2 linked regions of the Nocardioides panacis genome follow. The protein of the gene in region 1 interacts with the protein of each later gene in a pairwise test. Links are inferred from orthologs where the notes say so. Each region holds a gene or a part of one and is shown on either strand. Other genes may lie near its edges. The genes, in order: panC and KRR39_RS08535.

Evidence for each region.
Region 2: the proteins of panC (region 1) and KRR39_RS08535 interact in binary tests that used the Escherichia coli proteins (3 or more experiments, as listed by UniProt). The link is inferred for Nocardioides panacis from one-to-one orthologs.

The regions. Positions count from the first base shown.
Region 1 is NZ_CP077062.1:3,558,937-3,562,219, forward strand. The notes cover bases 259-3,228. They hold panC (pantoate--beta-alanine ligase), read right to left. Parts: upstream 2,188-3,228; coding sequence 1,330-2,187; downstream 259-1,329. Other genes in these bases: KRR39_RS17365 (L-aspartate oxidase), read right to left, coding at 259-903; panD (aspartate 1-decarboxylase), read right to left, coding at 914-1,330; KRR39_RS17380 (Rossmann-like and DUF2520 domain-containing protein), read right to left, coding at 2,184-3,080. Also shown: more of KRR39_RS17365, read right to left, coding at 1-258; KRR39_RS17385 (SAM-dependent methyltransferase), read left to right, coding at 3,232-3,283. UniProt on the Escherichia coli protein: Catalyzes the condensation of pantoate with beta-alanine in an ATP-dependent reaction via a pantoyl-adenylate intermediate.
Region 2 is NZ_CP077062.1:1,767,303-1,770,335, forward strand. Bases 99-2,818 are described here. They hold KRR39_RS08535 (NUDIX hydrolase), read right to left. Parts: upstream 1,864-2,818; coding sequence 1,333-1,863; downstream 99-1,332. Other genes in these bases: arc (proteasome ATPase), read left to right, coding at 99-176; KRR39_RS08525 (hypothetical protein), read left to right, coding at 180-530; KRR39_RS08530 (aminoacyl-tRNA deacylase), read right to left, coding at 866-1,336; dop (depupylase/deamidase Dop), read left to right, coding at 1,906-2,818. In the rest of the region: more of arc, read left to right, coding at 1-98; more of dop, read left to right, coding at 2,819-3,033.

The sequences.
Region 1 (3,283 bases):
CACGTCGCGGGGGGCCAGGTCGGCCAGCTCGTGCTGGCCGAGCATGAAGCGCTCGCCCGCGTCGTCGACGAGGAAGGCGCCCTCGCCGCGCACCGCCTCGGAGATCAGCGGCTGCTGGCCCGTGGAGCCCGCGCCCAGCCACATCACCGTCGGGTGGAACTGCACGAACTCCAGGTCCCGCAGCACCGCGCCGGCCCGCAGCGCGAGCGCCATCCCGTCGCCGGTGGACACCGGCGGGTTGGTGGTCGCGGAGAACACCTGGCCCAGCCCCCCGCTGGCCAGCACCACCGCCCGGCAGAGCACCGCGCCGACGCCGTCGCGCTGGCCCTCGCCCATCACGTGCAGGGTCACTCCCGCGACCCCGCCGTCGGCCCCCGGGACGAGGTCGAGGACCAGGGCGTGCTCGGTGACGTCGATGTCGGGGGCGGCCCGGACGGCGGCGACCAGGGCGCGCTGGATCTCCGCGCCGGTCGCGTCCCCGCCCGCGTGCGCGATCCGGTCGCGGTGGTGCCCGCCCTCCCGGGTCAGGGACAGCTCGCCGGCCTCGGTGTGGTCGAACACGGTGCCCAGGGAGATCAGCTCGCGCACGGCGTCCGGGCCCTCGGTGACCAGCACCCGCACCGCCTCCTCGTCGCAGACCCCGGCGCCCGCGACCAGCGTGTCGTGCAGGTGCTGGTCGGGGGTGTCGCCGGGGCCGAGGGCGGCGGCGATCCCGCCCTGCGCCCACTGCGTGGAGCCGGCGCTGAGCAGGTCCTTGGTGACCACCATGACCGAGCCCACCGACGGCGAGGCGCGCAGCTGGAGCGCGGCGGTCAGGCCGGCGATGCCGGAGCCGATGACGACGACGTCGGCATAGGTCGTCCAGCCGGGAGGGGGAGCAGCGAGGCGCTGCGGCAGGCTCACACGCCCGAGGCTAACGGGCGGGCGCGTCGCCACGGACGAGTCCCGTCCCGGGCAGCGCCTCGGCGGGGTCGTGGCCGGTGCCGATCACGCGGTTGCCGGCGTCGACGAACACCACCGACGGGCGCAGCTCGCGGGCCTCGGCGGTGTCCATCTGCGCGTAGCCGATCAGGATCACCACGTCGCCGGGGTGCACCAGCCGCGCGGCCGCGCCGTTGATGCCGAGCACCCCGGACCCGCGCTCGCCGGCGATCGTGTAGGTCTCCAGCCGGGCGCCGTTGGTGACGTCGACGACGTGCACCAGCTCGCCGGGCAGCAGGTCGGCCGCGTCCAGGAGGTCCTCGTCCACGGTCACCGAGCCGACGTAGTGCAGGTCGGCCTGGGTCACCGTGGCGCGGTGGATCTTGCTCTTCATCATCGTGCGCAGCATCAGTGGTGCCCTTCCTGGGTGCCGAGGTGCACGGCGAGGTTGTCGATCAGCCGGGTGCTGCCCACCCGCGCGGCGACCAGCAGCCGGGCCTCGCCCGCCTCGGGCGGGTCGCCGAGCCCCGGGGAGGTCAGCGCGAGGTAGTCCAGGTCGACCCCGTCCGCCGCCGCCAGTACGGCGCCCGCGTCGGCGAGCACCCGCGCGGCGCCCGCCGGCCCGGCGTCCGCCCCGGCCCGCAGCGCCCGGGACAGGGCTAGGGCGGACCGGCGCTGGCCGGGGTCGAGGTAGGCGTTGCGCGAGGACAGGGCCAGGCCGCCGTCCTCCCGGACCGTGGCGGCGCCGACGACGTCGACGCCCATGCAGAGGTCGTCGACCATCCGGCGGACCAGCACCAGCTGCTGGTAGTCCTTCTGACCGAAGACCGCGGCGTCGGGCCGGACCAGCCCGAACAGCTTGGCGACGACCGTCAGCACGCCCCGGTAGTGGCCGGGCCGGGTCGCGCCCTCCAGCACCCCGCCCAGGGGACCCGGCTCGACGGTCACCTGCGGGTCGCCGCCGGGGTAGACCTCGTCGACCGAGGGTGCGAACACCACGGCGGCGCCGTTCGCCCGGCAGACCTCGAGGTCGGCGTCGAAGGTGCGCGGGTAGCGGTCGAGGTCCTCCCCCGCCCCGAACTGCAGCGGGTTCACGAAGAGCGACACCACCACGGTCCCGGCTCGCTCCGCGGCCTCCCGGACCAGCGCGGCGTGCCCGCCGTGCAGCGCACCCATCGTCGGCACCAGGCCGACGGTCCCGCCCCGCGCGCGGTGCGGCCGGAGCGCGTCGTCGAGCTCCGCACGGGACCGGGCGACGAGCGTCACGCGCCCCGCCGGGCGGCCGGGCTGGGCGCCGGGAGCGCGTCGTTGAGGATGCTCACCAGCTTGGCGGCGCGCAGCGGCAGCAGCCGTCCGTCGACCACTGCGCGGTTCGCGGTGGCCCGGGCCAGGGCGACGTACGACCCCAACGTGCCGGGCGCGGTGCGGGCGACCTCGGCGAGGTGTGCCCGGACCGTCTCCACGTCGCCGCGGACGATCGGGCCGGTCAGCGCGGCGTCGCCGTAGGTCAGCGCGTTGTCCAGTGCCGCGGTGAGCAGCGGCCGCAGGGTCGCGGCCGGGTCGGTGGCCCCCGACTCGCGGAGCAGGTCCATGGCCTGGGAGACCAGCGTGACCAGGTGGTTGGCGCCGTGCGCGAGACCCGCGTGGTAGAGCGTGCGGCGGTCCTCGTCGACCCAGACGACGCTGCCGCCGAGGTCGGCGACCAGGGTGCGGGCGAGCGCGCGGGTGCCGTCGGTCGCGGTCACCCCGAACACGCAGCCGGGCAGCCGGGCGACGTCGACGTGGGTGCCGGTGAACGTCATCGCCGGGTGCATCGCGAGGACCTCGGCGCCCACCTCGGCGGCCGGCGCGAGCACCGCCAGGCCGTGCTTGCCCGAGGTGTGCACGACCTGCTGGCCCGGACGGATCGCGCCGGCGGCGGCCAGCATGGTGACCACGTTCGAGAGCATGTCGTCGGGCACGGTGAGCAGCAGCAGGTCGCAGGACCGCGACACGGCGGTCGGCTTGTCGACCCGGACGCCCGGCAGCAGCGTCTCGATGCGGGTGCGCGACGCGGCGGACTCGCCCGCGACGGCGACGATCTCGTGCCCTGCGGCGTGGAGCGCTGCCGCGAGGACCGCGCCGACGCGCCCGGCGCCGACTACCCCGATACGGGTCATGGACTCATCACCTTTCGTTCCAGTCCCCACGAGGAGGTACCGGACGGCCTGATGCGTGCACGGTCGAGCGTACGCGCGGCCCGCCCGGGCGGACACCCGGCCGGCCGGTGGCCTGCGTCACACGGCTCCCCCCGGCCCGTAGCCTGGCGCGATGACCTCGCTCGGCATGCCGGCGGTACCCCCGCCGACCCCGCACCCGACCT
Region 2 (3,033 bases), 1.8 Mb from region 1 along the record:
ACGAGTTCAAGGAGAACGAGGACCTCCCGAACACCACCAACCCCGACGACTGGGCCCGGATCTCCGGCAAGAAGGGCGAGCGGATCGTGTTCATCCGCACGCTCATCACCGGCAAGCAGGGCACGGAGCCAGGTCGGTCCATCGACACGGTGTCCAACACCGGCCAGTACCTCTGAGCCATGCCGGGGGGCGAGCAGATCGGACGCGAGGACGCCGAGGCGTTGCTCGAGGTGCGGCGCGAGCTCGGACCGTCGTACGACGAGGCGCTGGTGGACTCGTTCGCCGAACGCATCGAGCGGGCCGTCGCGGAGCGCGTCGAGGACCAGCTGGCGCGTCGGCGCGAGGTCACCCGGGCGGCCGCCGGCTCCGGTGGCCGCCAGCTGGCGCTGGGGATCGTCTCGATGGTGGCGGCGATCCCGATCAGCATCGTGCTCGGGGTCACCGGCAACTACGCGGCGATGCTCGTGGCCTGGGTGGGCATCGTGCTGGTGAACATGGCACATGCGCTGCAGGGCCGTCCCCGGTCCTGATCTAGCCTGGAACCATGTTCTTCTGGATCGGTGTCACCGTCGTGTTCGTGGTCTTCGTCGGGGTCGTCACCTGGGGCCTGCGCGGCATCGCCGGCCGCGCCCACGAGCCCGGCACCCAGCACCTCGACTGACCGGCGCACGACCGGCGTCCCCCGACCGGCGCGGCGTCGGTTGGATCGGTCGTTCGCGGGTAGAGGGTGAGGGCCCACACCACATCGGAGGCCCCGTGAAGACCATCCTCATCATCATCGTCGTCGTGCTCGTCGTGCTGTTCCTGCTCGGGAAGTTCCGTCCCGGCCGCAAGTGACCGCACCGGGTGCGCATCCACCGCGACGTCAGCGGGGGTCGGTGACGTCCGCGACCAGGGCGTCGAGCTTCTGCACGACCTCCGCGGCGTCGACGGTGACCGCGACACCCGGGGCGCCGGCCCCCAGCGAGACCGGACCGGACAGCGACGCGTCCGCGACCACCGGCCAGGCCGTGGTGCTGCCCAGCGGCGTGATCGTGCCCCGCACGTAGCCGGTCACCTCCAGCGCCACCTCGGCGCTCGGCATCGACAGCCGGTTCAGCCCGAGCACGGCCCGGAGCTTGGGCCAGGCGATCTCCCGGTCACCCGGCACCAGGACGAACCGGTAGTCGTCGTCGGCGAGCCGGACCACCAGCGTCTTCACGACCGCCGCCGGCTCGAGGCCGCGGGCCTCGGCCGCCTCCTCCAGGGACCGCACCGGTCCGTGCCGGGTCACCGTGTGCGCGAGCCCCAGGGACTCCGCAGCAGCCAGCGCGCGGGCCGAGTTGTCGTCGCTCATGCCCAGAATCGTAGGGCGCCGTAGTCGCCGACGCCGTCGCGCGCGAGTCGGCCGAGCAGCTGCCGGGTGTCCGGCACGAACAGCCAGCCGGGGTCGGTGAGCAGGGCGTCGAGCTCCTCCAGCGACCTCCAGGCGCCCCAGACCACCTCTCCGTCGGCGTGCCTGACCGGTCCGTCCCAGGTGGTCTCGTAGCAGTGCTCCACGCAGCGCGTCCCGTCGTCCTCGTAGACCGAGAGGCCCAGCGGCCGCAACGTGGCGCCGGTGACGCCGAGCTCCTCGGCGAGCTCGCGCGCGGCCGAGACGGCCGGCTCCTCGCCGTACCCCATGACCCCGCCGGCGGCGGCGTCGTGGTGGGAGGGTGCCCAGTCCTTGTCGGGCGAGCGCCGGTGCACGTAGATCCGCCCGGCCGGGTCGCGGACCAGCACCGCGGTGGCGGCGTGCAGCAGGTTCTCCCGGCGTACGACGGAGCGCTCGGCGGAGCCCACCACGGCGCCCGTCCGGTCCACCAGGGCCACGATCTCGGTCATGAACCCCATTGTCCCCGCGACGGGCCGCGTAGGCTCGGTGCCATGAGTGTGCGGCGCGTGATGGGGACCGAGACCGAGATGGGCATCTCGGTGCAGGGACAACCCACGGCCAACCCGATGGTGGCCTCCTCGCAGATCGTCAACGCCTACGCCTCGGCCACCCTGCGCGCCAGACGGGCCCGGTGGGACTTCGAGGAGGAGTCGCCGCTGCGCGACGCACGCGGGTTCGACATGTCCCGCGAGGTCGCCGACCCCACCCAACTGACCGACGAGGACCTCGGGCTGGCGAACGTCATCCTCACCAACGGCGCCCGGCTGTACGTCGACCACGCGCACCCGGAGTACTCCAGCCCGGAGTGCACGAACCCGCGGGACGTCGTGAAGTGGGACAAGGCGGGCGAGCAGGTCATGCTCGACGCGTCCCGGTTCGCGGCGGCGATCCCCGGCGCGGCGCCGATCCTGCTCTACAAGAACAACACCGACAACAAGGGCGCGTCCTACGGCGCCCACGAGAACTACCTGATGCGCCGGACCACGCCGTTCAGCGACATCGTCAAGCACCTCACCCCGTTCTTCGTCAGCCGCCAGGTGGTCTGCGGCGCCGGGCGGGTGGGCATCGGCCAGGACGGTCGCGAGCACGGCTTCCAGATCAGCCAGCGGTCCGACTACTTCGAGGTCGAGGTCGGCCTCGAGACCACGCTGAAGCGGCCGATCATCAACACCCGCGACGAGCCGCACGCCGACCCCGAGAAGTACCGCCGGCTGCACGTGATCATCGGCGACGCGAACCTCGCGGAGATCTCCACCTACCTCAAGGTCGGCACCGCCTCGCTGGTGCTGGCGATGATCGAGGACCGGTTCATCACCCGCGAGCTCTCGGTGCAGCAGCCGGTCCGCGCGCTGCGCGACGTGTCGCACGACCCGACCCTGCAGCACCTGCTCACCCTGACCGACGGGCGCAAGCTGACCGCCGTACAGCTGCAGATGGAGTACCTCGACCTGGCCCGCAAGTACGTCGAGGACCGGCTCGGGTCGAACGCCGACGCCCAGACCATCGACGTGCTGGCCCGCTGGGAGTCCGTGCTGAACCGGCTCGAGCAGGACCCGATGCTGTGCGCGCGCGAGCTCGACTGGGTCGCCAAGCTGCAGCTGCTCGAGCAGTACCGCGAG